3 regions of the Clostridium facile genome follow, and region 2 is predicted to be linked to each of the others. Evidence: riboswitches for the same ligand, from Rfam matches in the RefSeq annotation. Region 2 holds a riboswitch; each other region holds the start of a gene.

Region 1 (4,093 bases), 1.5 Mb from region 2:
GGACATTGTTACCACAGCGAATTGTGAAAAATGCGATCTCCATACCAGTAAATACGATTCTATTCTTTGCACTGTCAAACCCACTTAGCATTGCTTGTAGAAAGTTAAATCTAGTATCTGTTCCTACAAAACAACAGATGTAAATAGAATAATCTCATTACATTTTATATAAGAATATGATTTTCGATTTATACAAGAAAAGAGTTATTTATTTGTGCGTTATATACAAATAAAATAAAATATAACAAAATTTGATAGTAAAAAAGCATTATTTGAACTTGTATGAAAATCAATAGTGTGATATTCTAATTGCGGATAATATTTCTATAAAAAGCAATTTTGTAATTTTCGTTTTATATTGATAATGCTTTTTATCTCATCTTACCCCCTCAAACGGGAGGATAGCAATTCTGCTACCTCCCGTTTTTGTCGTTTTAGAAACTGATGCTGTTGTCAATACATCAGTTTTTACTTTCAAAATCGAGAAAAGTGAATTGTCAGCAAAAACTTTAGATATCAAAAACGGTGGCAAGGTATCACCAATTAACGAATTAGTACATTGCTAAAATAGTTTTGTAGTACTTTATTGAGCCTTCGGTTAGGCTTAGAGGCTGTGGCTTAAAAAAATAAAAACATTGCTTTTTTGAATAAAAACAACTTTTTATATATAGTTTAAACTAGAAAATGGTCTAGTTTTATTGAAAGTGTTTTTGAAATATTGAGAGAAAGTGAACTTATTTATGTTTTTTTTCATAGGATAAAACTGAATTGAAACAGAAAGGAGTTTGTGTTCATTGGATAATAATTATAAATTTGAAGAATATATGAGTGAAGTTATGCCAATGTCTTCTGGTTTGCGTTGTATAAAACCCAATCAGCCAGAGTGTAGAGATATTGATAGCCTTCCTTTAGCAATTGCCTATGTTCCAATCCAAAAATGGAAACGTACCTATGATACCGATGTAGCATTGGAACGAGGAACCATTTTTCCAGAACTGGATTTGCCATTTGTAGGGGAGGAGGAATCATAAATGATGAAATTAAATGAACGGGAACAGTTAATGAAAAAGTTGCAGGAAGCAGCTTTCGCTGTTTATGATGTTCAGCTTTATTTGGATACTCATCCTACTGACCAAGCTGCTTTAAGATATTTTGACCAGCAACGTCAAGCAAAACAAAAGGCGATGGAAGAATATGCAGCCAAATACGGTCCTGTTCGAGTAGAACAATCCAGTGGGGAACGTAAATGGAACTGGATAGAAGATCCATGGCCTTGGGAAATGGAGGATTAGCCCATGTGGAGTTACGATAAACGTTTACAATATCCTGTAAAGATTTCTCAGCCAAACCCAGCGCTTGCTAAAGTAGTAATTAGTCAGTTTGGCGGTCCCCACGGCGAATTAGGCGCATCTATGAGATACCTCTCTCAACGTTATAGTATGCCGTATAAAGAAGCCAAAGCAACATTGACCGATATTGGTACAGAAGAACTGGCACATTTAGAGATGGTTTCCGCTATTGTTCACCAACTAACAAGAAATCTTTCGATTGATGAAATCAAAAAATCCGGATTTGATGCTTATTATACTGACCATACAACAGGAGTATATCCCCAGTTTGCTTCTGGTACACCTTTTACAGCAGCAACATTTTCCTCTACCGGCGACGTTATTACAGACTTAACTGAAGATTTGTCTGCGGAAGAAAAAGCACGGACCACCTATGATAACCTTTTACGTTTAGTTGATGATCCAGATGTAAGGGATCCATTAAAATTTTTGCGTGCTAGGGAAATTGTACATTTCCAACGCTTTGGTGAAAGCTTGAGAAAAGTGCAAGATGAATTAAATAGCAAGAATTTCTATGCGTTTAACCCTGCATTTGACCGCAAGAAGAAAAGAAAGTAGCTTGAGATATACAAAGAGCCTTATCATCTTTGAATAGACCCATTTTATTGGGTTTATTCATCGATGAAAGGCCCTTTTTGCATGCTATTGTATTGTTATAATTTAATTGCTTTTTTAAGCGGAGGATAAATCAAGGATACAATAATAATACTGGAAACTAATGTAATAGCATTGTAAGGAAGGTTATAATAAAACGAATACCAAAATGGATTTTGTCCTTCTGGAGCAGAGCTAGCAAAAAGCAACGCGCCAGAAAGGTAATGGCTTAAAAATTTTAAAACCATTGATAATACTACTCCGATACATATTTCCCGTTTTTTTAATTTAATATTTGGTAAAAGGGCAGCTAAGCCACAAACAGCTAATGGAAGCAAGTAATCCAACAATACAGACCAAGGGCCAAAATATTTTGCTAATCCTAAAATAAATTGCATTATGGCACCTAAACAACCAACGATAACTCCATAGCCAACCCCCATTAAATAACTGGTTAAAAAGATTGGAATGATTGCAAATGATATCCAGGAACCGCCTTGTGGCATTTCTGGAATAACATTGTCTACATAGGTTAGCACTACTTGCATTGCTAAAAGTAGCGCCATATAAGCCATATTTTTAACAGTTAATTTGACAGAAAAGAGTTTTTTCATAGTAATTCTCCTGTTCATATGATTTTTTGAAATCGGAACAGATTTTGCTGTATTAAAAAACAATAAAAATAGCCTTTCTACAAATACGCAGAAAGGCTGGAATTTTTACAGCATAATACTCCCTACGCTGGCATGACCCAGATCAGGTATAAGGGTTAGGAAATAGTTCCTTCTCAGCCCTATGGCACCCCCGATTTCTAATTATTAGTTTATCTTTTTTTGGATGATTTGTCAAGTTTAACCTGTTTTCCCAGCAGATTTACAAATTTCGGCTAAGTCACAGCCTTCACATTTTGGTCCCCGTGCTTTACAAACATCCCGCCCAAATAATACTGTACGGTGGCAAAAATCACTGCTTTCCTCTGGTGGCAGTATTTTGCGTAGTTCCATTTCTACCTTTTTTGGTTCTTTTACTGAAACTAGCCCCAAACGATTGGAAATACGGATTAGATGGGTATCGGTTACAACAGCAGGTTTATGGAAAACATCCCCCATAATTAGGTTTGCCGTTTTTCTTCCTACCCCTGGTAATTTTGTAAGTTCTTCAATAGAATCGGGCAATTCGCCATGATAATCGCTGATTAATTTTTGACAAATTCCTACCAAATCTTTTCCTTTTGTATTTCCCAATCCGCAGGGTTTGACAATCGCTATAATATCATTTACATCCGCTTGAGCAATGGATTCCATGGTGGGATATTGTTCAAATAAATCTTTTGTTACAATATTTACTCTTGCATCGGTGCATTGGGCAGAAAGCCGGGTTGCTAATAAGAGCTGATAAGGATGCTGGTATGTTAAGGAACAAATAGCGTCTGGATACCGTTGTTTTAATAATTCCACTGCTTTTAACGCACGGTCTTTTTTTGTCATATGTCCACCTTCTTTTAAACTAGTAATTATTATTATTTATTATACCATAATGAAAAAAGTTACACAAGTTATTTTTTATCGACATAATATGATTATTTTTGCAAAAATATTGGTATCATAAGGCTAGTTAAAATTTTTCTTGATTGTTTTTGTTTGTTTGTAGTATAATATAAAGTAACAATTTGTTTCATACAAATCTATGTCTTTCTATATAAGCGATTCTAGTGTATGGTAAAGCTGTTATAATATGAACACGATACCATTGAACAAGGTGCTTTGAATACTATTTGGCTTCTACAATTTTTTAGTATGTCGTTAACATGTTGGACAAACTACATCTTTTTATAAAAACATCAATCGTAACTGAGGTGAATATACTTTGAATTCTAACTATGATATTGTGATTATTGGAGCAGGTACAGCGGGGCTTTCTGCCGCTATTTATGGTGTGCGTGCAGGCCTTTCCGTTTTAGTGGTTGAAAACCAGATGCACGGAGGACAAATTATTAATACACCGGATATTGTAAACTATCCTGGAATTGAAAAAATATCTGGGTATGAGTTTGCAAACCAACTATACCAACATGCAACTAATTTAGGGGCAAAAATTATTTATGAAGAGATTTCCGACCTTAATTTATTGGGGAGAATAAAAACGATTAC
Region 2 (4,093 bases):
AGTTCTCTTGTGGCTTTCGAAATATCGTTTTGGGCGAAAATAGCGGAAACAACTGCAACTCCATTGACTCCGCTTCCAGATAATTGCAACAGATTATGGGCATTGATTCCTCCAATGGCAACAACCGGGATAGATACCGCCTTGCAGATTTGCTTTAAGGTATCAAACGAAACATCACTGGCATCCAATTTGGTAGAGGTAGAAAACACAGCTCCAACCCCTAAATAATCCGCCCCCATTTGTTCTGCAAGTATAGCCTGCTCCACTGTTTGGGCTGATACACCAATAATTTTATCTTTCCCAAGGCGTTCCCGTACCTGGTTTGCTGCCAGGTCAGATTGCCCTACATGGATGCCGTCAGCGCCACAAGCAATCGCAACTTCCAGATTATCATTGATAATAAACGGGATATTATGTTTCTGGCAAACGGACTGAATCTTGACTGCTTCTGCTAGGAAATCTTTATCCGACAATTCTTTCTCCCGCAATTGGACGATTGTCGTCCCCGCTAAAATAGTTTCTTCTACCTGGTCCACCAAATCATGGTCCCCTAACCAACTTCGGTCAGTAACCGCATATAATAATAAATCATCTGGTGTAAACTTCAATTTTCGCCCCTCCTTTCAGGATATCATCTTCCATTTTACTCATGGCGTCGATTAGATAGGTGCGGAAACTAGAAGTCCCACCATTGGTTTCACATATTTTTTGATAAGCCAATTCTCCACACAGCCCCATTGCCGCAATCGCAGCAACAGTTGCCTCGGTAACCCTATCTGAATTCGCCGCACAATAAGCCGCGATCACCCCTGTTAACATACATCCTGTACCAGTAATTTTAGACATCACAGGATGTCCATTCCGGATGACATAGGCCTGGGTGGTATCACATACCAAATCAATCGCCCCAGTAATGGCGATGGTAGACCCTGTACTTTCACTCAGCTTCGTGGCAAATTCAACCGCTTGCGGGAGATTTTGTTCGGTAATAGCGTCTAATTCATTGGCGTCTACCCCTTGGGTATTGCCTTTTCCCGCCGCAATCGTCTTGATTTCAGAACTATTTCCACGGATAACAGTAAATTTTACTTCTTCTAATAAAGATTTTGCTGTGTTCGTCCTCAATTGGGAAGCACCGGCTCCTACTGGGTCCAATACGGTAATGTGTCCCAACCGATTTGCCTGTTTTCCTGCCAAAAGCATGGAGGAAATTGTTCTGGAATTCAATGTTCCGATATTAATATCCAATCCAGCGCAAATAGAAGTAATCTCTTCTACCTCCTGCTGGTCATCCGCCATAATCGGGGAGCCTCCACATGCCAGCAATATATTGGCTACATCATTTACTGTTACATAATTAGTAATACAATGGATTAAGGGAACCCGTTCCCGTACGTTTTGGATGATTCCTTCTAGCATATTTCGCACCTTCCTACTCTATTTATTGTTTTGCTGTACCAAGGGAAACTTGCACACGTTCTAACACTTTTGCCCTTTTTAAAGCACATAATAACACAAAAGCCATGGTAGCTCCTCCCGCTGTGCTTACCAAAAATGGTACCACATAAGCAAATGCCGCTGCTTCTTGCCCCATGATTAGTGTAGCTACTGGATAAGCTACCAAAGCACCTAAAATACCAGTGCCAAATACTTCCCCAATATAGGCCAAATAAAGCTTTTTACCAAAATACTGATACAATATCCCACAAAGCAAGGCACCTACCATGCTACCTGGAAAAGCAAGTAAACTTCCTGTTCCTAATAAAACACGGATTAACGAAGTGGCAAATGCCATGCCAAATCCATAGGCAGGTCCCAGTGTTACCCCTGCAATTACATTGACAACATGCTGTACTGGAAAGCATTTTGACGCGCCTACCGGGATGTAAAATGCGGAACAGACTACCCCTAACGCAATCAATACAGCCGCAGTTGTTAGTTTTTTAATTTGATAATTCATAAAAACACTCCTTTTGAACACAGCCGATCCGATCCAGACAAACAAAAAACGGAATATGCCACCAGCATATTCCGCAATTTTATCATTCCGCAACATCCCTACGTTGGCATTATCCAAATCAGGTTATGGGTCGAAGTTGATGACTTCCTCTCAGCCTGCTATCACAAGCTCCCCGGCTTATATTCTATTTATTTTTAAATTTATTGTAGCACTGGTTTTTTTATTTGTCAATAAAAATGCTAAATTGATAAAACACCAAAAAAATTATTCTAAATTCTGCAATTATCACAAAAAAATATTGAATATTTTGGCTTATTGCATTTTATTTTGTGATAACACAAGAAAAATCAGCAAATTTTTTGTGTATTTTTCTTATTATTTTCTATGGATACAGGACAATCTTTAGGAAGATAATCAATTGAAAAATAAGGTAGAAAAATGGTATTATCTATAATAGATAATGGTCTTGTTGTGCGCAAATTGTCCTCAATTTTTGGCCGATGAAAAACAAACTAACAGGCAAAAGGAGAATTGTTTCATGAGAGGTATTTATACATCTGTAACTGATATCCGCCGTAAAGTATTTACCGAAGTAGCCCGTATGGCTTATGAAGGCGGAGACTACGCAAAAAAAATTGAAGAACTGCCATACAAAATTATTCCAGGCGAAATTGCTACTTACCGTGAAAGTATCTTCCTGGAACGTGCGATTGTAGGGGAACGTCTGCGTTTATGTATTGGTTTACCACTGCGTCCAGTAGATGAAAACAAACCAATCTCTGATGGTATCTTTGAAAGTGCAATTGCGGAAAAATATTATGACCCTCCACTGGTAAATATTATCTCTTTTGCATGCAACAAATGCCCGGAAAAGAAATTTGAAGTGACAAATTTATGCCAGGGATGTTTAGCACATCCATGTTCCGAAGTCTGTCCAAAAGGGGCAATTAGCTTTGACGCACATGGAAAATCCGTAATTGACCAAGAAAAATGTATTAAATGTGGACGTTGTAGAACCGTCTGTCCTTATGGTGCTATTCAAAAAATGGAACGTCCTTGCGCAAAAGCGTGTGGAATGAACGCAATTGGCTCAGATGAACACGGCCGTGCACAAATTAATTATGATTTGTGTGTATCCTGCGGTATGTGTATTGTAAACTGTCCATTTGGCGCTATCTCGGATAAAGGCCAAATCTTCCAGTTAATCCAATCTATCAAAAAAGGTGACCAGGTGATTGCCGCTGTTGCCCCAGCATTTTTAGGACAATTTGGTCCAAAAGCAACTCCTGAAAAAATCAAAGACGCAATGCGCCACCTGGGATTTGCCGATGTAGTAGAAGTAGCTGTTGGCGCTGACCTTTGTACGATTGAAGAAGCAGAAGATTTCTTGAAGAAAGTTCCAGAAGAACAGCCATTTATGGCAACTTCCTGTTGTCCTTCCTGGTCTGTTATGGCAAAAAAACTCTTCCCAGAATTTGCGCCTTATATCTCCATGGCATTAACTCCAATGGTACTGACCGCACGTTTAATCAAAAAAGAACATCCAGATTGTAAAGTGGTATTTGTTGGCCCATGCTCCGCAAAAAAACTAGAAGCATCCAGAAGAAGTATCCGCAGTGATGTTGACTTTGTATTGACTTTTGAAGAAATTATGGGGATGTTTGAAGCGAAGAATATTGATTTCAACCTGCTGGAAGGCAATGAACCATTGAATGAAGGTACAGGTGCAGGTCGTGGCTTCGCTGTAAGTGGTGGTGTTGCAAACGCTGTTGTAGAAGCAATCAAAAAAATAGATCCTGATCGGGAAGTACAGGTAGACTACGCAGAAGGTTTGGAAAACTGTAAGAAAATGCTCACCTTAGCAAAAGCAGGAAAACGCAATGGATTCTTGCTAGAAGGGATGGGTTGCCCAGGCGGATGTGTTGCTGGCGCAGGAACCCTTCAACCAGTAGCAAAATCCACTGCTGCTGTAGCAAAATACAAATCTCAAGCAGAACAACAAAATGCTTTGGATAGCAAATACGCACATAAATTAAAACACTTAGATTAATGTAAGAAAGAGGGATAGTTACTATCCCTCTTTCTTCTTTTTTGAGCATATGTGTATTAACTTTATCCTGAAATATCATTTAA
Region 3 (4,093 bases), 1.3 Mb from region 2:
ACGGTGTATCCGCAACCGTCAACGGAAACAGGAGCAAAAAGAACTTGTTTTCCAACAAAAACAACAAAAGCGGAAAGAAAAACACAAAGGGCATTAACCCACAAAAAATACTGGCAGTCATTACGACTGCCAGTATTTTTGATACTGCCGTTTTTATAACCTTATCATAAATGAAGCGAAAATCATCATGGTAAACTTTTTGTATAGCACCAAAATGTTAGTAATGCTGACTTTCCATGTTTATAAGCAATGACTGTCTAGTAGGTTATGCTTCGTAATATTGGATTGAAAGCCACACTGATATATTTTTCACTGTACTTTAAGATTATTGCGATGTTTTTATAGGATTGTTTTTGATTGTTTCAAAACTTTCCCTCTGACAGAACCAAAATGGATTCAATTTTACTCTAATGTAAACAGCCAGCCCTATTGAAATGAGGCTGGCTGTTTTTTGTTATGTTTATTAATCCATGATGTCTACATCTTCGCCACGCAGGATTTTATTGATATTGCGTACTGCACACATTTTTCCGCACATGGTACAGGTGTCTTCCCGTTCCGGAGTGGATTCCGCACGGTATCTTCTTGCTTTTTCTCCGTCCATGGCCAGCTCAAACTGTTTTTCCCAGTCCAGGTTGCGGCGTGCTTCGCTCATCTGGTAATCCCAGTCTTTCGCACCCTTTACCCCTTTGGCAACATCAGCGGCATGGGCGGCAATTTTAGAGGCGATAATCCCCTCTTTTACATCGTCTACAGTTGGCAGGCGAAGATGTTCTGCCGGTGTCACATAGCAGAGGAAAGAAGCTCCATAAGTTGCGGCAATTGCACCACCAATGGCTGCGGTAATATGGTCATACCCTGGAGCGACATCGGTTACCAAAGGCCCTAACACATAAAAAGGCGCCCCTTTACAGATGGTCTGCTGAATTTCCATATTCGCACGAATCTGGTTCAAAGGCATATGTCCTGGCCCTTCAATCATTACCTGGACGTTCTTTTCCCACGCCCGCATGGTCAGTTCGCCCAAGGTAACCAATTCCTCAATTTGAGAAATATCTCCCGCATCTTCGATGCTTCCTGGACGGCAGGCATCCCCCAGGCTTAAAGTAACATCGTATTGCTGGCAAATATCCAAAATTTCATCAAAATGCTCATAAAATGGGTTTTCGTTCCCTGTCAGCTCCATCCACGCAAAAATAATGGAACCCCCACGGGAGACGATATTGGTATGGCGTTTTGCCTGTTTAAAACGCTTTGCGGTTTCTTTGTTGATGCCACAGTGGATGGTCATAAAATCCACACCATCTTCGGCGTGCATTTTTACAATATCAATCCACTGCTGGGAGGTAATCGCTTTTAACGCTTTATTATAATATACCACAGCGTCATAAATTGGCACAGTACCCAAAACAGCTGGACATTCGGCGGTTAATTTTCTGCGGAACACCTGGGTATCGCCAAATGAACTTAAATCCATAATAGCTTCCGCACCCAAATCAACAGCGGTCATTACTTTTTTCATCTCAACATCTAAATCCAGGCAGTCCTTAGAGGTTCCTAAATTAACATTGATTTTTGTTTTTAGTTTGCTGCCAATCCCATGAGGTTTTAAACAGGTATGGTTTTTGTTTGCAGGGATTACTACCTGGCCTTTCGCAACCAGTTCCATTAACTCTGTTTCCGGAATCTGTTCCTCTTTGGCAACAGCCGCCATTTCTTTGGTGATAATTCCTTTTTTTGCTGCATCCATCTGTGTTGTATACACGGCAAAACATCCTTTCTTTCATTGCATGGTTTGGATTTTTAAACTCTGCCGAGCAAATGGCGGAGTATCACCGGGCATAAAAAAACAATACCCAGCTTTGCCACCGCAAAGAAGGTATTGCTGAAATACAACCTATATCCCTACGCTGGCATTATCCAAATCAGGTTCTTAGGGTCGAAGTTTGATTACTTCCTCTCAGCCTGCCATACAAGCTCCCCCTGTTATTCAGTTCTGTCCATTAGCCTACCACAGTACCAAAAAATTGTCAAGTAAAATAGAAAAACCCGGGATAAAAATCCCGGGTAAAAGGTATCAAAAAAAGAAATTATTCTTCTCTCATTTTAGCGAAGCATTCGCTGCAATAAACTGGACGGTCTTCACGTGGTTGGAAAGGAACTTTTGCTTCTCCACCACAGGAAGCACAGGTTGCAGTATACATTTCTCTGCTTGCCTTGGATGCGTTTTTACGGGCATCACGGCAGCTTTTACATCTTTGTGGTTCATTAACAAACCCTTTTTCAGCGTAGAATTCTTGTTCACCAGCGGTAAAAACAAATTCTGCTCCACATTCTTTACAAGTTAATGTTTTGTCTTCGTACATTTGAAAAACCTCTCTTAAATAACAATAATATTTGCCCCAGACGGATTCGCACCATCACCTTTGAAAAAACAACGCTCTGCTTTAAGCTACCGGGCCATGGATGATATAGGACATGCGCTAATTTACTAAAAACTTTAGCTTCTTCCGGATTCGAACCAGGGCATTGTCAACCGACTTTTTTGGTACATGCAGCCGTTTTGACATCGCATCGTAGCTGTAGCCTTGCAGATACAAAAACAAGGTTTCCTTCTCAAACGAAGACAAAAGTATTTTGATTTGCCGGTTCATTTCCTGTTGTTTTTCTTTGGCAAGAAACAACAACTCAGGGTCTGCCGGCTCAGAAGAATCCACTACAATAGATTCTTCCAAAGGAAGGGATTGGTTCAGCAAACTATGTTTTTTTGCAGCCGCACTTTGAGCTGCTTTTAAAATCCTGTTGCGGATACAAGTACTGGCATATGTCTGGAACGAAGTATCTCGATCCAACTGATAGGTGCGAATTGCGTCTAGCAACCCAATCAACCCTTCTTGGATCAGGTCTTCCTGCTCCATTCCGTCCACATGGAACTTGGATGCAAGTTTTACAACAAGCCCCATATAGGTTTCCACCAATCGCCCTGCTTCTGATTCAGTCAGATCATTGGCTTGAAAAGCATCTGGATTGTATGGATGTTCCATAGAATTTTGCCTTACCTTCCTATGATTTACCCTTATCATACCTTATTCCGTGATAATTGTCAAGTTTTTTCTTTCCAGATAAGCTGCACAATTTTGACATGTTTTACGATAAAATTTACATATATATGATTATTTTATTATTAATTCTAAAATAAAACATAAAAATAAGGGTGATTTTCTAAAAAACTGTCTCATATAAGACAGTTTTATGATTATATAAAATCAATTTGTTGTTTTGTTTTGATTGATAGGGCAACGGATTTTTTAAAATGTTTTCATGAAATAAATCAAAAAATATGGTATACTAATAAAATATGTATTTTACCATCAGAGCTTAACTTTGCTTTCTGATGTAATTTTAACCAATCGAAGGAAATGAATATGAAGTTTATCCTAGTATCTTTAAACGCCAAGTTCATCCATTCCAATTTGGCAATCCGAAGTATACAAAAATATACACAGCTACATACTGGCATTATGCCAGAAATACGGGAATACACCATCAACCAGCCGGAAGAGCTGATATTACGGGAATTATTTGAGGAACATCCGGATATTGTGGGCTTTTCCTGTTACATTTGGAATATTGATATGATTTTGCGCCTTGTGGTGCAGTTAAAACAAGTTGCTCCTGATATAACTATTGTATTGGGAGGACCGGAAGTGAGCTACAACTCCAAAGAACTACTAGAATCCTATCCAGTGGATATGGTCATCCGTGGTGAAGGGGAAAAAACCTTTGCGGAATTGGTACAGGCTCTTCAGAATAAGGTCAGTCTTGACAGTGTAAAAGGGCTAACATGGAAAATTGGTTCCCAATTGGTCGAGAACCCTCCTCAACCCCCTTTGCGTTTGGATGATATCCCATTTGTTTATGACGATGAACGGATGGCACAGTTCCAAAACCGGATTATCTATTATGAATCTTCCCGCGGCTGTCCATATCAGTGCGCTTACTGCCTCTCCTCTATCGAAAAGGGGGTAAGGCTGCTTTCGGAGCAACGGGTGGAACAAGATTTACAGTTCTTTTTGGACCATCGGGTGAAACA

Evidence for each region. Region 2 has a riboswitch for thiamine pyrophosphate ahead of thiW (energy coupling factor transporter S component ThiW). Riboswitches for the same ligand answer to the same signal wherever they lie in the genome.
Region 1: another riboswitch for thiamine pyrophosphate. It lies ahead of H8Z77_RS01125 (energy-coupled thiamine transporter ThiT); the one in region 2 lies ahead of thiW (energy coupling factor transporter S component ThiW).
Region 3: another riboswitch for thiamine pyrophosphate. It lies ahead of thiC (phosphomethylpyrimidine synthase ThiC); the one in region 2 lies ahead of thiW (energy coupling factor transporter S component ThiW).

Annotation. Positions count from the first base shown of each region.
Region 1 is NZ_JACOQK010000001.1:286,202-290,294, forward strand. Features, by position in the region: gene H8Z77_RS01105 (folate family ECF transporter S component) at 1-143, shown strand, start outside; gene H8Z77_RS01110 (spore coat associated protein CotJA) at 795-1,031, shown strand; gene H8Z77_RS01115 (spore coat protein CotJB) at 1,032-1,292, shown strand; gene H8Z77_RS01120 (manganese catalase family protein) at 1,296-1,907, shown strand; gene H8Z77_RS01125 (energy-coupled thiamine transporter ThiT) at 2,003-2,620, opposite strand; TPP riboswitch at 2,660-2,759, opposite strand; gene nth (endonuclease III) at 2,795-3,430, opposite strand; gene trxB (thioredoxin-disulfide reductase) at 3,810-4,093, shown strand, end outside.
Region 2 is NZ_JACOQK010000001.1:1,794,397-1,798,489, forward strand. Features, by position in the region: gene thiE (thiamine phosphate synthase) at 1-608, opposite strand, end outside; gene thiM (hydroxyethylthiazole kinase) at 589-1,419, opposite strand; gene thiW (energy coupling factor transporter S component ThiW) at 1,442-1,960, opposite strand; TPP riboswitch at 2,039-2,145, opposite strand; gene H8Z77_RS07460 (4Fe-4S dicluster domain-containing protein) at 2,499-4,010, shown strand.
Region 3 is NZ_JACOQK010000001.1:517,107-521,199, reverse strand. Features, by position in the region: gene H8Z77_RS02185 (YjdF family protein) at 1-97, shown strand, start outside; gene thiC (phosphomethylpyrimidine synthase ThiC) at 464-1,750, opposite strand; TPP riboswitch at 1,886-1,994, opposite strand; gene H8Z77_RS02175 (zinc-ribbon domain containing protein) at 2,091-2,366, opposite strand; gene H8Z77_RS02170 (sigma-70 family RNA polymerase sigma factor) at 2,484-3,044, opposite strand; gene H8Z77_RS02165 (B12-binding domain-containing radical SAM protein) at 3,426-4,093, shown strand, end outside.